3 regions of the Ensifer soli genome follow, and region 1 is predicted to be linked to each of the others. Evidence: predicted binding sites of a transcription regulator. Region 1 holds the regulator's gene; each other region holds the start of a gene.

Evidence for each region. Region 1 encodes PhoB, which activates phosphate uptake and scavenging genes when phosphate is short. Its sites were predicted from a motif close to TGTCATNNANCTGTCAT; they were not measured.
Region 2: a site for PhoB is predicted at 3,797-3,813, ahead of ACEVQ6_RS05595 (DUF1045 domain-containing protein). Genes of this name have one in related genera too.
Region 3: a site for PhoB is predicted at 4,036-4,052, ahead of ACEVQ6_RS21455 (UDP-2,3-diacylglucosamine diphosphatase). Genes of this name have one in related genera too.

The regions. Positions count from the first base shown of each region.
Region 1 is NZ_JBHFEI010000001.1:352,788-359,999, reverse strand. Features, by position in the region: gene ACEVQ6_RS01595 (PstS family phosphate ABC transporter substrate-binding protein) at 1-253, shown strand, start outside; gene pstC (phosphate ABC transporter permease subunit PstC) at 457-1,941, shown strand; gene pstA (phosphate ABC transporter permease PstA) at 1,938-3,257, shown strand; gene pstB (phosphate ABC transporter ATP-binding protein PstB) at 3,271-4,086, shown strand; gene phoU (phosphate signaling complex protein PhoU) at 4,115-4,825, shown strand; gene phoB (phosphate regulon transcriptional regulator PhoB) at 4,977-5,660, shown strand; gene ACEVQ6_RS01565 (GcrA family cell cycle regulator) at 5,766-6,302, opposite strand; gene ACEVQ6_RS01560 (aspartate aminotransferase family protein) at 6,740-7,212, shown strand, end outside.
Region 2 is NZ_JBHFEI010000003.1:135,851-143,062, forward strand. Features, by position in the region: gene ACEVQ6_RS05575 (trimethylamine methyltransferase family protein) at 1-1,185, opposite strand, end outside; gene mnmD (tRNA (5-methylaminomethyl-2-thiouridine)(34)-methyltransferase MnmD) at 1,288-2,010, opposite strand; gene ACEVQ6_RS05585 (NAD(P)/FAD-dependent oxidoreductase) at 2,009-3,208, shown strand; gene ACEVQ6_RS05590 (PRC-barrel domain-containing protein) at 3,308-3,694, opposite strand; gene ACEVQ6_RS05595 (DUF1045 domain-containing protein) at 3,879-4,586, shown strand; gene puuE (allantoinase PuuE) at 4,700-5,629, shown strand; gene uraD (2-oxo-4-hydroxy-4-carboxy-5-ureidoimidazoline decarboxylase) at 5,632-6,123, shown strand; gene ACEVQ6_RS05610 (ureidoglycolate lyase) at 6,152-6,652, shown strand; gene uraH (hydroxyisourate hydrolase) at 6,663-7,025, shown strand; gene ACEVQ6_RS05620 (alpha-hydroxy acid oxidase) at 7,031-7,212, opposite strand, start outside.
Region 3 is NZ_JBHFEI010000021.1:33,240-40,451, reverse strand. Features, by position in the region: gene ACEVQ6_RS21470 (ABC transporter ATP-binding protein) at 1-436, opposite strand, end outside; gene ACEVQ6_RS21465 (MlaE family lipid ABC transporter permease subunit) at 445-1,647, opposite strand; gene ACEVQ6_RS21460 (MFS transporter) at 1,746-2,951, opposite strand; gene ACEVQ6_RS21455 (UDP-2,3-diacylglucosamine diphosphatase) at 3,131-3,964, opposite strand; gene ACEVQ6_RS21450 (NADP-dependent malic enzyme) at 4,146-6,458, shown strand; gene ACEVQ6_RS21445 (DUF2865 domain-containing protein) at 6,601-7,212, shown strand, end outside.

The DNA.
Region 1 (7,212 bases):
GACCGTCAACGGCGTCGTGCCTTCGACCGAAACGATTGCCTCGGGCGAATATCCGGTGTCGCGCCCGCTGTTCTTCTACGTGAAGAAGGCGCATCTCGGCGTCATCCCGGGCCTCAAGGAATATGTCGAGTTCTTCACGAGCGACGACATGATCGGCCCCGACAGCCCGCTCGCCGAATACGGCCTCGTCGCCGCTCCGGACGCCGAGCGCGAAGAGATCCGCAAGAGCTTCGAAGACGGCAAGATCATGTAACCGGCAACCGGACGGCGGCGCATCGGGACGCGCCGCCGTCCGTCCGCCGCGGGCGGCCTGACGCGCGCGGGCGCCGGAGGCCGGGCCCGGCGGCGTGAGGACGGAATCAACGGCTCCGATGCCGGAGTCTGGGCGGCAAGGCGCCGGATCGTCGTTCAGGGCCCGTGACGGGCAGGACGGTCGTCGCGCCGGGGGACACCTCTATGAATGTTTCAATCCTTGTCCTGGTCATCGTCGTGATCGGCCTCTTCGGCTACACGTTCGGCGCCAGGCGTGCCTTCGCGCTTGCCAACGGCAAGTCGTCGAACCTTCATTCCCGGCCGGGCTATTACGGGGCGCATGTCGCGGTCTGGACCATCCTGCCCGCTTTGGCGCTGATCTTCGTCTGGGTGATCGCCGCGCCGGCCTATATCAATTCCTCCGTGCGCGCCTCGTTTCCCGAGGACGTCAAGGCCCAGCCGCAGGCGACGCAGAACCTCGCCTACAACATGGTCGGCTCGATCGCGCGCGGCCTCGTGCTGCTGACGCCGCAGGAACTGGCCGAGGCCGAGAGCGGTTCGGGCGACGTGCGCGCGCTGCTCGCCTCGCGCGGCGTGCCGCTCGCCGACCAGCCGCAGCCCTACATGATCGAGGCGGCGAAGGACCTGAACGCGATGTCGGCCACGAGCCGCATCGCCCTCACCGTCGCGGCCCTTCTCGCCTCCGCCCTCGGCGCGGCGCTCGCCTTCCGGTCGATCGCCCCGCGCTTTCGGGCCCGCAACGGCGTCGAGCGCGTCATCCTCGGCGCGCTGATCGCCGCCTCCTCGATCGCCATCCTGACGACCGTCGGCATCGTCGCCTCGATGCTGACCGAGGCGATCCACTTCTTCACCATGGTCTCGCCCTGGGAGTTCTTCTTCGGCACGGTCTGGGATCCGCGCTTCGCCGCCGCCGGTGCCGCCGGCACCTCCGGCCAGTTCGGCCTGATCCCGCTTCTGCTCGGCACGCTCTATATCGGCCTCGTCGCCATGCTCTTTGCCGTGCCGATCGGCCTCTTCGCCGCGATCTACATGGCGGAATACGCCTCGCCGAAGTTCCGCGCCGCCGCCAAACCCCTCCTCGAAGTGCTGGCCGGCATCCCGACCATCGTCTACGGCTTCTTCGCCCTCGTCTCGGTCGGCCCGTTCCTGCGCGACATCTCGGCCCAGATCGCCGGCATCGCCACCGGAAATTTCACCAGCTTCATCCAGGCGCAGAGCGTGCTGACCGCCGGTTTCGTCATGGGCATCATGCTGATCCCCTACGTCTCCTCGCTCTCCGACGACATCATCACCGCCGTGCCCCGGTCGCTGCGCGACGGTTCGCTCGGCCTCGGTGCCACCCGCTCGGAGACGATCAAGCGTGTGATCCTGCCGGCGGCGCTGCCGGGCATCGTCGGCGCCGTGCTGATGACCGCCTCGCGCGCCATCGGCGAGACGATGATCGTGGTGCTCGCCGCCGGCGTCGCCGCCCGCATGCAGCTCAACCCCTTCGACCCGATGACCACGGTGACGGTCAAGATCGTCAACCAGCTGACCGGCGACCTCGAATTCACCTCGCCGCAGACCCTGGTCGCCTTCGCGCTCGGCATCACGCTCTTCGTGATCACGCTCTGCCTGAACATCTACGCCCTCTACATCGTCCGCAAGTACCGGGAGCAGTACGAATGAGCCAGGTCATCTCGGCCAACGCCGCCCATGCCGGCGTCAAGCAGACGCGTCGCGACATCGGGATCTCCCGCCGCTACGCCGCGGAGCGCCGCTTCCGCCTCTATGGACTGGCGGCGATCTGCTTCGGCCTCCTGTTCCTTTTCCTGCTGCTGTTCTCGGTCGTCTCCAAGGGCTACACCGCGTTCCAGCAGACGATGATCACCATCCCGGTCGAGTTTTCCGAGCAGATCATCGACAAGGACAACGAGCGGGCGACCAACCCGGCCAAGCTCGTCAGCGCCAACTACCCGGTCGTCGCCCGCAACGCGCTCGCCAAGGTGCTCGGCGTCGAGATGAGCGACCGCGCAGGCCTTCGCGCCGTCAACGGCATGATCTCCGACAGCGTCCGCGTGCAGTTGCGCAAGATGGTCGTCGCCGACCCGTCGCTGATCGGCAGAACGGTCCCGGTGACCATGCTCGCCCATGGCGACCTCGACTCGGCCTTCAAGGGCCAGATCGACCTCTCGGTCGCCGAGACGAGCCGAAAGGTCTCCGACAGGCAGGTGGGCTGGATGAACCAGCTCGCGGAAGCGGGCGCGCTCGCCAAGCATTTCAACACCGGTATCTTCACCAACGGCGCCTCCAGCCGTCCGGAAGCCGCCGGCGTCGGCGTCGCCTTTCTCGGCTCGCTCTACATGATGCTCATCGTGCTGGTGCTGTCGCTGCCGATCGGCGTCGCCGCCTCGATCTATCTCGAGGAATTCGCGCCGAAGAACCGCTTCACCGACCTGATCGAGGTCAACATCAACAATCTGGCGGCGGTGCCCTCGATCGTCTACGGTCTGCTCGGCCTCGCGGTCTTCATCAACTTCGCCGGCCTGCCGCGTTCCGCCGCGATCGTCGGCGGCCTGGTGCTGACGCTGATGACGCTGCCGACGATCATCATCGCCACCCGCGCGGCGCTGAAGGCCGTGCCGCCGTCGATCCGCGCCGCCGCCCTCGGGCTCGGCGCCTCGAAGATGCAGACCGTGTTCCACCACGTCCTGCCGCTCGCCATGCCCGGCATCCTGACCGGCACGATCATCGGCCTCGCCCATGCGCTCGGCGAGACCGCGCCGCTGCTGCTGATCGGCATGGTCGCCTTCGTCGCCGATTTTCCGGCCTCGCCGCTGGATCCGGCCACCGCGATGCCGGTGCAGATCTACATGTGGGCCAACGAGGCGGAACGCGCCTTCGTCGAACGCACCTCGGGGGCGATCATCATTCTCCTGATCTTCCTCATTGTCATGAACCTCGGCGCCATTCTTTTGCGCCGCCGATTTGAACGTCGCTGGTAGAAGGATACTGATCATGAACATGATGACGGAAGCAGCGATCGAGAAAGCCGTGGGTGAGAAGATGAACAGCGTTCCCTACAAGATGATCGGCAAGGACGTCTCCGTCTATTACGGCGAGAAGCGCGCCTTGTTCGACGTCAACCTGAACATCCGCGAAAACACCGTGACGGCGTTGATCGGCCCGTCCGGCTGCGGCAAGTCCACCTTCCTCAGGACGCTGAACCGCATGAACGACACGATCGAGAACTGCCGGGTCACCGGCAGGATCACGCTCGAGCAGGACGACATCTACGACCCGGCGATCGACGTCGTCGAGCTGCGCGCCCGCGTCGGCATGGTGTTCCAGAAGCCGAACCCCTTCCCGAAGTCGATCTACGAGAACGTCGCCTACGGGCCGAAGATCCACGGGCTTGCGCGCGGCCGCAGCGAGTTCGACCAGATCGTCGAGACCAGCTTGCAGAAGGCCGGCCTCTGGAACGAGGTGAAGGACCGGCTGCACGAGCCGGGCACCGGGCTTTCCGGCGGCCAGCAGCAGCGCCTCTGCATCGCGCGTGCCGTGGCCGTCAGCCCCGAGGTCATCCTGATGGACGAGCCTTGCTCGGCCCTCGACCCGATCGCCACCGCCAAGGTCGAGGAACTGATCCACGAGCTGCGCGCCAACTACACGATCGTCATCGTCACCCATTCGATGCAGCAGGCCGCCCGCGTCTCGCAGCGCACCGCCATGTTCCACCTCGGCAATCTCGTCGAGGAGAACGACACCGACAAGATGTTCACCAATCCTGACGACCAGCGCACCCAGGATTACATCATGGGCCGGTTCGGCTGATCCGCGCCCCCGTTCAAGGAACACGACCATGGCATCGCATATCGTCTCCGCCTATGACGACGAACTGAAGTATCTCTCCCGCCGCATTTCCGAGATGGGCGGGATTTCCGAGCAGATGGTGGCCGAATCCGTCCGCGCGCTCGTGCATTCGGACACCGGCCTCGCCCAGAAGGTGATCTCCGACGACGTCATCCTCGACGACGCCGAGCGCCAGATCAACGAGAAGGCGATCGTCACCATCGCCAAGCGCCAGCCGATGGCGAGCGACCTGCGCGAGATCATGGGGTCGATCCGCATCGCCGCCGATCTCGAGCGCGTCGGCGACCTCGCCAAGAACACGGCCAAGCGCGTGACCTCGGTCGCCGGTTCCGGCGTGCCGCGCCAGCTCGCCCGCGGCCTCGAGCATCTCGCCGAACTGGCGCTGACCCAGCTGAAGGAGGTGCTCGACGTCTACGCCTCGCGGCTTCCCGAGAAGGCGAAGAGCATCCGCGAGCGCGACGACGAGATCGACGCGATCTATACGTCGCTGTTCCGCGAGCTGCTCACCTACATGATGGAAGACCCGCGCAACATCACGCCCTGCACCCATCTCCTGTTCTGCGCCAAGAACATCGAGCGCATCGGCGACCACGCGACCAACATCGCCGAGACGATCTATTACATGGCGACCGGCGCCCAGCCGGAGGGCGAGCGCCCGAAGGACGACACCACCGCCTCGCTCGGCGCCATCGCCGGCTGAGGAACGCGGCCGCGCGCGCATCGCGCGGGAGAACGGACCGGACGGTTTCCCGGCGGGCTCGCCCGCCGGTCTCCGTCGGCTGCGGCGGGAGGACGTTTTCCGTCCCGCGACCCGCCGACCGCGGGCCTCATGCCAGGGAGCAACAGACCCCATGAATCCGAGAATTGCCGTTGTCGAGGACGAGGAGGCGCTGAGCGTGCTCCTGCGCTACAATCTCGAGGCCGAGGGCTTCGAGGTCGACACGATCCATCGCGGCGACGAGGCGGAGATCCGGCTGCAGGAGCGCGTGCCGGACCTCCTGGTCCTCGACTGGATGCTGCCCGGCGTGTCCGGCATCGAGCTCTGCCGGAGATTGCGCCAGCGGCCGGAAACGGAGCGCCTGCCGATCATCATGCTGACGGCGCGCGGCGAGGAGAGCGAGCGGGTGCGCGGCCTTGCGACCGGCGCCGACGACTATGTCGTCAAGCCCTTCTCGACGCCAGAGCTGATGGCGCGGATCAAGGCGATGCTGCGCCGCGCCAAGCCGGAGGTCCTGTCGACCCTGCTGAAATGCGGCGACATCGAGCTCGACCGCGAGACGCACCGCGTCCATCGCAAGTCGCGCGAGGTGCGGCTGGGGCCGACCGAATTCCGCCTGCTCGAATTCCTGATGACCTCGCCGGGCCGGGTCTTCTCGCGCTCGCAGCTCCTCGACGGCGTCTGGGGGCATGACATCTATGTCGACGAGCGCACCGTCGACGTCCATGTCGGCCGGCTGCGCAAGGCGCTGAATTTCTCCAACATGCAGGACGTGATCCGCACGGTCCGCGGCGCCGGCTATTCCCTCGAGAGCTGACGGGCGCCGTATTCCGCAACGGTAAAACAAAGCGACCGTGATCCGGAAAGGGTCACGGTCGCTTTCGTCTTTGAGATCGGCACCGGTCCGTCCCGGCCTGCCCCGTCAGCGGGCGCGGCGGCGCTCGGCGGAGGGCTGATAGGCGATGCGGGCATGGAAGCTGCAATAGGGCGAGCTGTCGGGCGAGTCGTTGCCGCAGAAGTGGAATTCCTCGTTCAGCGGATCGCCGATCGGCCATTTGCAGGTGCGCTCGGTCAGCTGGGTGAGGCCGATGCTGCGGGTCATCGGAACCACGACGTTGCTGCGGACCGGCGCCACTTCCACCACCGTCTCGACGACCTCCTCGGCGACTTCGACCTCTTCCTTCAGCATGGTCGCGCCGGCCTGGTGGACCACGGTGCGCGTCGTCACCCGGGTCGCAGCATAGTTCGGCGCTTTCGGGGCGGAGGTGGTGCGCTTGGTGTTGCGTGTCGCGGCGGCGGGGCCGCCGGCCTTGGCGCGTCCCGGCAGGCTCAGCCGGTGCACCTTGCCGATCACCGCGTTGCGGCTGACGCCGCCGAGCTGGGCGGCGATCTGGCTGGCGCTGAGCCCCTCCGACCACAGCTTCTTCAGCTTCTCGACCCGCTCGTCCGTCCAGTTCATGATCATCGTCTCCCGTGTCCCGGCGCCGGCATCGATGGAATCAACCATCCCGCCCCGGCCATCCGGCGGAGCGCCAACGCGACAACTTGTGTTTCGGTGACTAGGTCCGCCGCATGCGTCTCTTAATCGGATATTAAGGTACCGGCCCGGGGACTCCGTGGCAAGAGTCCATGGAATCGCTGCGAATCGAAATCTGGGTTTTCCCCAACTTGCTTTCAGGCCGTGGCATTTTTGCAAGCCCTTCCGGCCAAAAAAATCGATCGGCGTTTTCGCCCTCCCGCATGCGGCGAAACGGCGTCGCTTTGTTGACATCACAGCCTAAAAATGATGATAGTGCGGCGCCGCCGAAAGGCGGTTTTTGATTTTTCGGGCCGGTGTTCGGGCCAGCGGCGCCTGATCCGCGGGCATTCCACCGCAGCGATCGAGGGAGACGCGAGATGGCCGACGCCACGCCGCTTTACGACACCTATGCCCGCGCACCGCTGCGTTTCGAGCGCGGCGACGGCGTCTGGCTGATCGCCGAGGACGGGACGCGCTACCTCGATTTCGCCGCCGGCATCGCCGTCAGCTCGCTCGGCCACTCCCATCCCCATCTGGTCGCGGCCCTGAAGGGGCAGGCCGACAAGCTCTGGCACCTCTCCAATCTCTACGAGGTGCCCGGGCAGGAGACGCTCGGCCGCCGGCTGACCCAGGTGACCTTCGCCGACAAGGTCTTCTTCACCAATTCCGGCGCCGAGGCGCTGGAATGCGCGATCAAGACGGCGCGCCGCTTTCATTTCGCCAAGGGCCATCCGGAAAAGTTCCACGTCATCACCTTCGAGGGCGCCTTCCACGGCCGCACGCTGGCGACGATCGCCGCCGGCGGGCAGGCGAAGTATCTCGAGGGCTTCGGCCCCAAGGTGCCGGGCTT
Region 2 (7,212 bases), on a different contig from region 1:
GCCGGCCGAATGCATGATGAAGTTGCCACCGCCCTGGGTCAGCGCCCAGAGCGACAGGGCCGATTCGTAGGCGGCCTGCGCGTCGAGCGTGTTCGACGCGTTGGTGTTGGAGGTGCGGTAGGGCAGGTTGTAGCGCCGGGCGAGCTGGCCGCCGGCGATCACCGCCTTCATGTATTCCGGCGTGCCGAAGGCGGGTGCGCCCGTCTTCATGTCGACATTGGAGGTGAAGCCGCCATAGATCACCGGCGCGCCGCGCCGGACCATCTGGGTAAAGGCGATGCCGCAGAGCGCCTCGGCATTCTGCTGCACCAGCGCGCCGGCGATGGTGACGGGCGCCATGGCGCCGGCGAGCGTGAAGGGCGTTACCACGACGACCTGGTTGCGCGACGACATCTCGATGATGCCCTGCAGCATCGGCCCGTCGAGGCGGAGCGGCGAGGAGGTGTTGATGACGGTGAAGAGCGACGGTTCCCGCTCCATCTGCTCCATGGTGATGCCGCGGCCGATCCGGGCGATCTCGATGCCGTCGGTGTTGCGCTGCCGGCCGAGCGAATAGACGTGGAAGGCCTTGTCGGTCAGTTTCACCAGGTCCGACAGGCAGTCGAGATGGCGCACCGAGGCGTGGATGTCGACGGGCTCGACCGGGTAGCCGCCGGTCGTGTGCACGATGTCGTAGCTCTGGGCGAGCTTGACGAGCTTGCGGAAGTCCTCCTGGTTGCCGGCGCGCCGGCCGTGGTCGCGGTCGGAGACGAAGGGGGCGGAGGCGATCTGGGCGAAGACGAGGTTGTTGCCGCCGATCTCGACATTGCGCGAGGGGTTGCGCGCATGCAGCGTGAAGCGCGACGGGGCGGAGGCCATGAAGTCCATGATCATGTGGCGGTCGAAACGGACCCGGTCGGTGCCGGGCGTCACGTCGGCGCCGGCCGCCTTCATCATCATGCGCGCCTCCGGCAGGATGACGTCGAGGCCGATCTCCTCGAGGATCTTCAGCGATGCCTCGTGGATCGCCTCGACCGCGTCGTCGGAGAGCACGCGCGAGGGCGTCATCGTGTTCGAGAGATGGAGATAGCGTGCGTCCGCGCCCGTCCTGCGGCCGCGCTCGGCGCCGCGTCCGCCGCTTCTGCGCCGGCGTTCGGCCGGGGCCGGTTGCGTGTCCAACGCCTGCGAAAGCCTGTTTTCGTCCATCTGCACCATCCCCGCTGCGACGAGGCGAAACCTCGCAGATTCGCCGGCGCGATGCCCTCCCCATTTGCGACACGTCGCTTCTCGCCTGAAGCGGCGGCGCGTTCAGGCGCTCTTTTTGCCGCAGAGCATCTCGCGCTTGTCGGCAAAGCCCGGCCGGCGCTCCACCGAAAAACCGGCGGCCTGGAGATTGCGCCGGACGAAGCCGGCCGCGGCATAGGTGGCGAAGCCGCCGCCGGGGCGCGTGTGCGCGTGAACGAGCGCCATCAGTTCCGGCGACCACATGTCGGGATTGCGCGACGGCGCGAACCCGTCGAGGAACCAGGCGTCGGCGGCAAGATCGCGGTCCGAGAGCGCGGTGAACGCGTCGCCGCAGACGACGAGAAGGCGGACATCCGGTTCGAAGTCGAGCGCGACCGTCGCGCTGGGCGCCTGCGGCCAGCGGGTGACAAGGCTTTCCCGCTCCGCCGCGAGCTCCGGCCAGCGCGCAAGCGCCCGGTCGATGCTCCCGCCATCCATCGGATAGCGCTCGAACGAGACATAGGTGAGCGTCTGGCCGCGCGGCGCCGTCCGGCGCCATTGCCGGAGCGTCTCGCAGAAGTTCAGTCCGGTGCCGAAGCCAAGCTCGGCGATGGTGAAGCCGGCCGCGCCGATCCAGCGCGCCGGCAGGCCGTTGCCGTCGAGGAAGACGTGGCCGCATTCCAGCCGCCCGTCGTGCCGGCAATAAAAATGATCGCCAAAGACGGTCGAATACGGCATATCGCCGTCATGCCATGCGAGCGGCGCGCCGTTTGTGTCGGCAGGGGGAGTGTCGGAGGGTCCGGTCATGGCGCAACGCGATAGCGACGGGCGGGCGCCCGGTCAATCCACTGGCCGCGGCAGCACCTCTCCTGACGTCCTTGTCATCGGTGCCGGCATCATGGGCCTGTGGGCGGCGGTAAAAGCTGCGCGCCGGGGCGCCTCCGTCCGGCTCGTCGAGGGACGCAGGGTCGGCGCGGGGGCGAGCGGCGGCCTTCTCGGCGCGCTGATGCCGCACGGTCCGGACCGGTGGAACGAGAAGAAGCAGGTCCAGTTCGAGGCCCTGATGGCACTCCCTGGCGAGATTGCCGCGCTCGAGGCGGCGAACGGCCTGTCGGCCGGCTATCGCCGTTGCGGCCGCCTTGTGCCGCTTTCCAAACCCCATCTGCGCGAGATCGCGCTCCGGCAATCGGCGGAGGCCACGATCCATTGGCGGCAGGCGGCCCTCGGGCCGCACTGGCGCGTGGAGGGCAGGAGCGCCATCTCCGGCTGGCCCGAGGACGGCGCCATGGCCTGCGGCCTCGTTCACGAGACCCTTTCGGCGCGGGTCGATCCGCGCCGCCTCCTGGCGCTGCTCGCGGCGGAACTGCGTAGGTTTCCGGGTGCCCGCCTTGACGAAGGCGTCGGGGTGCGCGGCATCGATGCGGAGGAGGGATCGGTGCAATTCGAGGACGGATCCCGGCTTGAGGCCGGTGCGGTGATCGTCGCCTGCGGCGTCGCGAGTTTTCCGCTGATCGACCGCATGAGGCCCGTCGGCGCATCTCCGACGGGTTCGGCGGTGAAGGGGCAGGCGGCATTGCTCGACGCCCGTATCGACCCGTCCTGGCCGATTGTCTATGCCGACGGCCTCTATATCGTCCCGCACGAGACCGGCCATGTTGCGATCGGCAGCACCAGCGAGCCGGACGCTCCGGACCCGCTCGGCACCGATGGCCGGCTCGATGCTCTGATCGGCCAGGCGGTCGCTCTCGCGCCCATGCTGAAGGACGCTCCGGTGATCGAACGCTGGGCGGGCCTGCGGCCGCGGGCGATCGGCCGGGAGCCGATGCTCGGCCGTCACCCGGACCATCCGCGTCTTTTCTTCATGACCGGCGGCTACAAGGTCAGTTTTGGCCTCGCCCACCGTCTGGCCGACAGTGTCGTGGCCGAGATTGCAGGCGATCCGACGCTCGCGCTGCCGGCGGAATTTGCGGTCGGAGCCCATCTCGCGCTGGCAGACATGCGATAAGCCTTTGTTTTAAAAACAACAATGGCCCCGACACTGTCGGGGCCACCATCATCTCTGTCCGGGATCGCATCTCCCAGAACGCCGATATAGGGCGCCTGCTTACATCCAGTAGGGGGGGACCCCATAATAATCGTAAACCCGGCGCCCGCCTTCGCGCGACCAGTCGAATTCCGAGTCGTCCGAATATTTCGGCGCGGCCTCGACCTGTTCGCGGGTCACGTCGGTGCGATAGCCACCGAGATCCGGATCGTAGCTGAGCTTGGCCCAGGGCAACGGGTAGTGGTCCTCGCCGATGCCGAGGAAACCGCCGAAGGCGAGGACGGCATAGGCGACGCGGCCGCTCCGCTTTTCGAGAACGACGCGCTCGATCGAGCCGATATGCTTGCCGTCGGCACCGTAGACGCGCGTTCCCTCGACCTTGTCGCTGCCGATCAGGTCATGGGTTTCGCGGGTGGAAAGGTCGTTCGGAGTGTTGTGCATGTTCATGGCGTTCCTCCTGTTGTTGTTTCGATGGAAGGGTAACGACAGGGCCGCCCGATGGTTCCCCGGATTTTCGCGATGCCGGGGACGGCATCCTCCCTCCTTCTTCTTCGTCAAGCTGTCACGCAAATCACCTAGGCCTCCCGCCATGGCGCTGAAGCGGGAGGTTGCGGCGCAAACGGAGAGGACCATGCGCTACGCCATCTATTTCACCCCGCCGCCGCACGATCCGCTGTCGACCGCCGCGGCGAACTGGCTCGGCCGTAACGTCTATACCGGCGATGTCCTCGAGCCCCAGCCGGCCGGGGACCTTTCCATTCGCGAGGTTGCGTATCTCACGGCCGTGCCGCGCCGTTACGGCTTCCATGCCAATCTTAAGGCGCCGTTCCTCCTCGCCCCGGACGCGACCGAGGCGGGCCTGATGAACGCGCTGATGCGGTTCGCCGGCACCGTTTCGCCCTTCGAGATGCCGCTGCTCGAGGTGGCGCGACTCGGCAATTTCTTCGGCCTGTCGCCCGTGCTGCCGTCGGAGCCGATGCAATGCCTCGCCGCCCGGATCGTCGAGGCGTTCGACCCCTTCCGTGCCGGGCTCACCGATGCGGACATCGAACGGCGCGACCCGGACGGCCTGACCGCGCCGCAGTTTTCCAACCTGCATCGCTGGGGCTATCCTTACGTGATGGACGAGTTCCGCTTCCATATGAGCCTGACAGGGCCGGTCGGCCCGCGCGAGACGCAGCGGATCGACCGGGTGCTGCGGACCCTTTTCGAGCCGCTGCTCGAGCGGCCGTTGCGGATCGCGAGCATCGCGCTTTTCGTCGAGCAGGAATCGGGCGGGCCGATGCGCGTGCATTCGCAGCATCCGCTCGGCAAGGTGATGGCCCGCCGCTCGGCCTGACGGCGCCCTTGCCGGGTGGACGCAAGCGCCTGCCGCCCATGCAGAACCGCTTTTTCGTCTCGACTTTCCGCTTCGCGATGCTACCGTCCGTCCAGTCTTCATGAGGTGGCAGAATGGTGGAAAAGGCCTATCCGCGTGACCTGGTCGGCTACGGGCGGATCCTTCCCGAGGTCCGTTGGCCGGGACAGGCGAACATCGCGGTGCAGTTCGTCGTCAACTACGAGGAGGGCGGCGAAAGCTCGATCCTCGACGGCGACCCGGCATCGGAAAACCTGCTGTCGGAAATCGTCGGCGCGCAGCCCTGGCCCGGCCAGCGCAACCTCAACATGGAATCGATCTATGAATACGGGTCGAGGGCCGGCTTCTGGCGGCTGTGGCGGCTGTTCACCAGCCGCAACCTACCGGTCACTGTCTATGGCGTGACGCTGGCGATGGCCCGCAATCCGGAAGCGGTCGCGGCGATGAAGGAGGCGGACTGGGAGATCGCCAGCCACGGCTACCGCTGGCTCGAATACAAGGACGTGCCGGAGGAGGTCGAGCGCCGGCACATCGCCGAGGCGGTGCGGCTGCACACGGAGCTGACCGGATCCCATCCACTCGGCATGTACCAGGGCAAGCCCTCGCTCAACACGCTGAGGCTGGTGCTGGAGGAGGGCGGCTTCGTCTATTCGAGCGATTCCTACGCCGACGAGCTGCCCTACTGGGTGCCGGGCCTGACCCACGGCAAGCCGCACCTGATCATCCCCTACACGCTCGATGCCAACGACATGCGTTTCGCCACGCCGCAGGGCTTCAACTCGGGCGACCAGTTCTTCACCTATCTGAAGGACACGTTCGACGTACTCTACGAGGAGGGGGCGGCGGGCAGCCCGAAGATGATGAACATCGGCCTGCATTGCCGGCTCGTCGGCCGGCCGGGCCGCGCCGCGTCGCTCGCGCGTTTCCTCGACTACGTCCAGTCGAAGGAGAAGGTCTGGGTGACGCGCCGCATCGACATCGCCCGCCACTGGCACGCGCATCACCGACCGGACGGGGATCTCTGACCATGGACGGACAAAGTTTCGTCGCGCGCTTCGGCGGCGTCTTCGAGCATTCGCCCTGGGTCGCAGAAGGGGCCTATGGTCCCGACCTGCCGCTGACGGCGCCCGCCGTGCATGCGGCGATGTGCGCCGTGTTCCGCGCAGCGACGCGCGAGGAGCGCCTCGCCGTGCTGCGCGCCCATCCGGACCTTGCCGGAAAACTCGCCGTCAGCGGCGGCCTGACGGAGGAGTCCCGGGCGGAGCAGGCCGGCGCCGGCCTCGACCGGCTGACACCGGAGGAATTCGCGCGGTTCACCGCGCTCAACGCCGCCTATGTCGAGACGTTCGGCTTTCCCTTCATCATCGCCGTCAAGGGCCTCGACCGCCACGCCATCCTGGCGGCCTTCGAGGCGCGGATCGGCAATGGCGCGGAGGAGGAGTTCGAGACGGCGAGCGCCGAGGTGGAAAAGATCGCACGGCTGCGTCTCGAAGGTCTGCTGCCGGGAGACGCGCGATGAGCGGCGCGCGCAATGCATGGACGCGCCGATGGACCGCCTGATCGCGATCGAGACGCTGACGGCCGCGGCCTTCGCGCCCTTCGGCACGCTGATCGAGGCCGATCCCGCGACGGTCCGGATGATCAATGGCGGCACGACCGAGCGGTTCCATGCTCTGGCGCGCGCCGATGTCGTCGGCGAAGGCGCATCCGTCATCATCAACCTCTTTCGCGGCCAGCCGCGCGCCTTCCCCTACGCGATCGGCATGATGGAGCGTCATCCGCTCGGCTCGCAGAGCTTCTCGCCGATCGACGATCGCCCCTGGCTCGCCGTGGTGGCCGGGGACGAGGGCGGAAGGCCGGGTCGGCCCCGCGCCTTCCTCGCCACCGGCCGTCAGGGCGTGAATTATGGCCGCAACGTCTGGCACCATCCGCTGATCGCGATCGACGCCGTCAGCGATTTCCTCGTCGTCGACCGCGAGGGGCCGGGCGTCAATCTCGAGGAATTCGTCTTCGACCAGCCCTTCATCCTGAACCACCCGCTGTCCTGAGGAGACCGCCATGAGCACGACCGGCCGGCTGACCACCCATGTTCTCGACGCCGCCCTCGGCCGGCCGGCGGAAGGGCTGGTGATCGAACTCTACCGTCTGGAGGAGGGGACGCGTATCCTGATCCGCACGGTCGCGACCAATGCCGACGGCCGGGTCGACGGGCCGGTGCTCGACGGCGAGGCGCTGCGGACGGGCACCTACGAACTCCTGTTCCACGCCGGCGACTACCTGCGCGGCACCGGCGCCGTCGTGACGGAACCGGCCTTTCTCGATCTGATCCCGCTCAGGTTCGGCATCGCCGACGCGGCGGCGCATTATCACGTGCCGCTGCTGCTGTCGCCCTACAGCTATTCCACCTATCGCGGCAGCTGATCCCGTCAGTCCGCCGCGAGGATATCGCGGCCGACATCGACGAGGCGCCGCTTGCCGCAGAGCGCCATGGTGATGTCGAGTTCCTTGGCGATGATGCTGAGCGCGGCGGTGACGCCCGCCCTGCCGCCGGCCCCGAGACCATAAAGGAAGGGGCGGCCGATATAGGTGCCCTTGGCGCCGAGCGCGA
Region 3 (7,212 bases), on a different contig from region 1:
GCGCGAGGCCGACCAGTTCGATCTTCAGCCGCGCCAGTTCGTCCATCATCGCCTGCGGCAGGTCGAGATATTCCCGCATCGGCACCTGGATGTTTTCCATCACCGTCAGCGACGAGAAGAGCGCGCCATGCTGGAACAGCACGCCGAGGCGGGTGTCGAGCCGGATCCGCTCGGCCGCGCTCACCGTGTCGAATTCGGTGCCGAGCAGGTGGATCGTGCCCGCCCGCTTCGGCAGGAGGCGCAAAACCGTGCGCATCAGCACGGATTTCCCCGTGCCCGAGGCCCCGACGAAGCCGAGAATCTCGCCGCGATAGACGTCGAGGTCGAGCCGGTCGAGAACGATGTTCGAACCGAAACCAACGGTCAGCCCGCGCACGGCAAGAACCGTCTCGCGCCGGGCGGCCTGCGTCTCGTCGGTCGGTGGCGCGTCGTCCATCCCCATCCTCAAAAATCGATCGCGGCGTAAAAGATGGCGAAGAGGCCATCGACGAGGATGACGACGAAGATCGCCTTCACCACGGAGGCGGTGACGCGCTTGCCGAGCGATTCGGCGCTGCCGCCGACCTTCAGCCCCTCGACCGCGGCGACGATGCCGATGATCAGCGCCATGAACGGCGCCTTGATCATGCCGGCGGCGATGGACGAGAAGTCCACCGCCTCCTGCAGCCGCGACAGGAAGGTGGCGAAGGTGATGCCGGAATAGCTCCAGGCGACGAGCGCCGCCCCGGCGAGCGCGGCGAAGTTGGCGATGACCGTCAGGAGCGGCAGCACCACCGTCAGCGCCACCAGACGCGGAAAGACCAGGATGCCGATCGGGCTGAGGCCCATCACCTTCAGCGCGTCGATTTCCTCGCGCATCTTCATCGAGCCGATCTCGGCCGTGATCGCGCTTCCCGAGCGCCCGGCGATCATGATCGCGGTCAGGAGCACGCCGATCTCTCGCAGCTGGAGAATGCCGACCAGGTCGACGACGAAGAGCTCCGCGCCGAAATACCGCAGCTGGAACGCGCCCTGCTGCGCGATGATCGCGCCGATCAGGAAGGACATCAGCGTGATGATCGGCACGGCCTGGACGCCCATGCGGTCCATCTGGCTGACGATCGCGGCCGGCGACATGCCGCTGTTCCTGCCGGACTTGACCTGGGCGCCGCGCACCGCCGAGCCGATGATGAACATCGCGGCGAGCAGGTCTTCCCAGATCGCCGCCATCGCCTCGCCGAGCGGCGCGAAGAGGCGCTGGAACAGGGTGGGCCGGGTCTTGCCGGATTTCGGCTGCGGCAGGCGCTCCGGAAGCGCGTTGATCAGTTCGGCGAACCGCTCGGCACCCGGTTCCAGCCGGACCGAGCCGCCCGCGTCGGCGATGCGCGTCATGAAGCGACGGATCAGCCAAGCCCCGGCCGTATCCATGCCGGTGATGCCGCCGAGGTCGAGGGCGCAGTCTCCCCCGGCCTTACCGGCGAGGCCGTCGAGCGCGGCCGCCATCGCCGGCATGGTGCTCTGCCGCCACTCGCCTACCAGCCGGAGCAGCGCCACGCCGTCGCCGGTCGTGTCGGCCGGTTCGACGGCGGCGTTTTGGGGAGCGGCGTTGCGGACCAAAGGCGGCGATTCTTTTTCTTGGATTTGAGGTTGTCGGATCGGCTCCGTCATAGCGGCTCGGCGCAGTCCTGTCACCGAACCAACCCGAATTCGGACTGCGGCGCTGCGGCAATTGCGAGGATGCGTTGCAGAAATGGCCCCATCCGGCCCTATGCCATGGCCATGGCACGATCGCGCCGCTCGACGAGGCGGGCGCAAAGCACGAAACCGGCGCCGATGCAGACGATCAGCGACATGCCGTAGAAGCCTTCCACACCGAATCGCTCATAGAGCACGCCCGAAAGCAGCGTGAACAGCGCCAGGAAACCACCATTGTAGAAGAAGTAGAGCCCCTGCGCGGCGCCTTCCTGTTCCTCCGGCACCTGCTGCACCAGCTTGTTCTGCATCGCGGCATGCATGATCGCGAAGGTGAAGGCGTGGAAGCACTGGAGAACGAAGAAGCCCGCGAAGCCGGGATCGAGCGGGAACAGGATCCAGCGCAGCGCCGCGAGGCAGGAGCCCGTCGCCATCATCGACCACAGGCTGAAGCGCCGCAGCATCCGGCGGGCACACAGGAACATCACCACCTCCGAGGCGACGCCCGCGCTCCACAACAGTCCGATCTCCGTTCCGCCGAAGCCGATCGCCTGCCAGTGGATCGCGGAAAAGGCGAACAGCATGGCATGGCTGCCGTTGATCATCGTCACGCCGACCATCAGCAGTTGCAGGTCGAGCTTGCGCAGTGCGCGCGGCGGCGCCTGCGTCAGCGTCGCGACCGGAGACGGCCGCCGCGGACGGCCGACCCGCGGCGCGAACAGCGCCATGGCGAGCATCAGCACGGTGCCGACGACGATCGCCGGCACCACCATGGCGCCGCCGACGATGCCGATCAGCACGCCGCCGACCATGTTGGCGGCGATGAAGGCGATCGATCCGCCGAAACGCATGCGGCCATAGTCGAAGCGCCAGCGCCGCACGCCGGTGAGCGCGATCGCCTCGACGATCGGCACATAGGGCGCGAAGAAGGCGGATTGCAGCGTGTAGACGATGAGGACGGGCAGGAAGCTTCCGGTGAAGAGCAAAAGGACGGCGCTGACGAGCGCCAGCGCCGCCGTCCAGACCAGCACGTTGGCCCGCTCGCCGATCCGGTCGGCGATCAGGCCGGCGACCGGCGCGGTCAGGACGCGGATAAAGAGCGCGGTCGACAGAACGATGCCGATCTCGACGTCGCTTAACGAAAGGGAGCGGAGCCAGACCGGAAAATACGGCATGGCGAAACCGTTGAGGATCAGCGGCGCGCAGAAGAGAAGGGCGATGCGCCCGGCGAAATGACGGGGCGCGCCCCCGGCGGGCGGCAGTGCGGAAGAGGCATTCATGAAACGGACCCGACGACGGCATCGCCGAGGGCGCCCGCATTCGTTGGCGCGCGCCTGTCGACGGCGCCGACGGTCGCATGTTCGCGGGCCCGTGTCGACGCCGGCGAACGCCACGCTTTCACATGGGGCCGCCGGCGTGGCGAACCGGCATCACCCGCCGCTTTGCCGCCGATGCCGGCTCAGGCGGCGCGATCGGCCATCGGTGGCGCCAGCAGCCGGAGGCGGCGCTCGGCCGAGGCCGGCGTCGCGCTGGCGCGCTGCCAGGTGATCAGTTCCATCGTGCCGTCGTGATGCTCGGCGATCGCCGTGCAGCTTTCGACCCAGTCGCCCGTGTTGATGTAGCGGATGCCGTCGATGTCGTCCTCGATCACCGCATGGTGGATATGGCCGCAGATCACCCCTTCCGCGCCGGAGCGCCGCGCCTCGTCGGCCACGACACTCTGGAAGGCGCCGATGAAGTTGACCGCGTGCTTCACCTGCAGCTTCGCCCATTGCGAGAACGACCAGTAGGGCAGGCCGATGCGGCGCCGGATCGCGGCCAGGCCGATATTGACGACGATCGCCGCATCATAGGCCCAGTCGCCGAGATAGGCGAGAAGACGGGCATTGCGGACGACGACGTCGAACTCGTCGCCATGCAGCACGAGATAGGTCCGCCCGTCGGCGCCCTCATGCGTGAACCGTTCCGCCACCTCGATGCCGCCGAAATGGACGCCGGGGAAATCGCGCAGGAACTCGTCGTGATTGCCGGGGATGTAGACGATCCGCGTACCCTTGCGTGCCTTGCGCAGGAGCTTCTGCACCACGTCGTTGCAGGCCTGCGGCCAGTGCCAGCTCCGCTTCAGCCGCCAGCCGTCGACGATGTCGCCGACGAGAACCAGCGTCTCGGCCTCGTGATGTTTCAGGAAGTCGAGCAGATAGTCGGTGCGCGCCGCCTTGGAGCCGAGATGCACGTCGGACAGGAACAGGGTGCGGAAGCGCCGGGGCGCGTCGTCGTCGGTCTCGGCGGTCATGCCTGATCTCACAGATTGATCGTGATTGCCTGACTGCCGTGAAGACCAGACTCCTGTATCAGGATGATGACATGACAGGGCGATGACAGGCACGGCGCGCAGACGCGGGCCGATTGCGATGTTGTGCGCGGCCGCCCTTCATGCCAGAACGGCCGCAACCGAGAGACGGAGATCCAAGGCGATGACGAGCGGCGACAATTCTCGCAACCCCGGTCCCCCGACGAGCGGCGACCTCGACCAGCAGGCCCTGTTCTTCCATCGCTATCCGCGCCCGGGCAAGCTGGAGATCCAGCCGACCAAGCCGCTCGGCAACCAGCGCGACCTGGCGCTCGCCTATTCGCCGGGCGTCGCCGCCCCCTGTCTCGCCATCCACGAGGACCCGGCCAAGGCCGCCGACTTCACCGCCCGCGCCAATCTCGTCGCGGTCGTGTCGAACGGATCGGCCGTGCTCGGGCTCGGCAATATCGGCCCCCTCGCCTCCAAGCCGGTGATGGAGGGCAAGGCGGTGCTCTTCAAGAAATTCGCCGGCATCGACGTCTTCGACATCGAGATCGACGCGCCCGGCATCGAGCGCATGGTCGACGTCGTCTCGGCTCTGGAGCCGACCTTCGGCGGCATCAACCTCGAGGACATCAAGGCGCCGGAATGTTTCGAGGTCGAGCGCCGGCTGCGCGAGACGATGGACATCCCGGTCTTCCACGACGACCAGCACGGCACGGCGATCATCGTCGCCGCCGCGATCCTCAACGGCCTCGAACTCGCCGGCAAGGACATTTCCGAGGCGAAGATCGTCACCTCCGGCGCAGGCGCCGCGGCCCTTGCCTGCCTCAACCTGCTGGTCACGCTCGGCGCCCGGCGCGGCAACATCTGGGTGCACGACATCGAGGGCCTCGTCTACGAGGGCCGAACCGAATTGATGGACCAGTGGAAGGCCGTCTACGCCCAGCCGAGCGACAAGCGGACGCTCGCCGAATCGATCGCCGGCGCCGACGTCTTCCTCGGCCTGTCGGCGGCCGGCGTGCTGAAGCCGGAGCTGCTCAAGGAAATGGCGGAGAAGCCGCTGATCATGGCGCTCGCCAATCCGAACCCGGAGATCATGCCGGCGGTCGCCCGCGCCGCGCGGCCCGACGCGATGATCTGCACCGGGCGGTCGGATTTTCCGAACCAGGTCAACAATGTCCTCTGCTTCCCCTACATCTTCCGCGGCGCGCTCGACTGCGGCGCGCGCACGATCAACGAGGAGATGAAGATGGCGGCCGTCAGGGCGATCGCAGGGCTCGCCCGCGAGGAGCCGTCCGATGTCGCCGCGCGCGCCTATTCCGGCGAGACGCCGATCTTCGGGCCCGACTACCTGATCCCCTCGCCCTTCGACCAGCGCCTGATCCTGAGGATCGCGCCGGCCGTCGCCCGTGCGGCCGCCGAAAGCGGCGTCGCCGCCCGGCCGATCTCGGACGTCCCCGCCTATCTCGACCAGTTGAACCGCTTCGTCTTCCGCTCGGGCTTCATCATGAAGCCGATCTTCGCCGCCGCGAAGGATGCGCCGAAGAACCGCGTCATCTTCGCGGAAGGCGAGGACGAACGCGTTCTGCGCGCCGCGCAGGTGCTCCTCGAAGAGGGGACGGCGCGGCCGATCCTGATCGGCCGTCCCCCGATCATCGAGGCCCGGCTGAAGCGATACGGCCTGCGCATCCGCCCCGACCAGGATTTCGAGGTGGTCAATCCGGAAGGCGATCCGCGCTACCGCGACTATGTCGACGAATATTTCGCGCTGGTCGGTCGCAAGGGCGTGATCCCGGAGGCGGCCCGCACCATCGTGCGCACCAACACGACGGTGATCGGCGCGCTGTCGGTGAAGCGCGGCGACGCCGACGCGCTGATCTGCGGCGTCGAGGGACGCTATGCCCGGCACCTACGCGACGTGTCGCAGATCATCGGCAAGCGGGCAGGCGTCGGCGCCTTCTCGGCGCTGAGCCTGTTGATTTCGCAACGCGGCGCCACCTTCTTCACCGATACCTATGTCACCTACAGCCCGTCGGCCGAGGAAATCGCCCAGATGACGGCGATGGCGGCCCGCACGATCCGCCGCTTCGGCATCACGCCGCGCGCGGCCCTCGTCTCCCATTCGAACTTCGGATCGCGCGATTCCGACAGCGCCTTCAAGATGCGCCGCGCCATGGAACTGGTGCGGGAACTGGCGCCGGACCTCGAGGCGGACGGCGAGATGCACGGCGATTCGGCGATCTCGGAGGCGCTGCGTCACCGCGTCATGCCGCAATCGACGCTGACGGGCGAAGCCAACCTTCTCGTGTTTCCGAACCTCGACGCGGCGAATATCTCGCTCGGCGTCGTCAAGAGCATGACCGACAGCCTGCATGTCGGGCCGATCCTGCTCGGCGCCGCCCTGCCCGCCCATATCCTTTCGCCCTCCGTCACCTCGCGCGGCGTGGTCAACATGGCGGCGCTCGCAGTCGTCGAGGCGACCTATCCGCAATAAGCGGAGCAATCACGCGATTGTTGGGCAAGATCGTTGCGGCCCGGACCGCGCTGCATTGGCGCGGCCACCGTTTGGCTGTATCCTGCATGCTCCGGCCGACGGCGCCCTTCCCGTCGGCGGCGACGGCATTTCCGGAGACGATATCGTGCGGCGTCTGAGCAGCCTTCTTTCTCTCGCCCTCCTCGCTCTGCTGGCGACGGCGGAAACGTCGGCGGCGCTGACGCTCTGCGAGCGGCTGGAGCGCAAGCTCGCCAGTCTCCCGGAAACCTTAGCCTCCACCGGCGGCGCGCGCGAATTCACCAGCGCGATCTCCGCCCGCGGCATCGAGCTGCGCCGGGCGCGCAACGAGCGGCGGCGCCTGGGATGCGGCGGCGGCAGCGTGGTCGTCATCGGCGGCCCCCAGGCCGAGGCCTGCCGGGAGATCGCCGATGAGATCGCGCTGATGGAACACAATCTGGAGCGGCTGAAATCGCGCCGCCGCGAGGCGATCAGCGGCGGCGACACGGGCGACGAGCGCCGGCGCGTCGTCGCGGCTCTTGAAGTGAACCGCTGCGCCGAAAAGCAGGTCGAGCGCATGGAGGCGGCGGCGCGCGAGCCGGAGACCTTCCGCAACATCATCAGCGACCTGCCCCCGGCCGGCATGTCGGTGCCGCCCGGCGGCGGCGGCGTCATCGACCTTTCGGTTCCCGGTGCAGACCAGGCCGGGCCGCTGCGCACGGTCTGCGTGCGAACCTGCGACGGCGCCTTCTTCCCG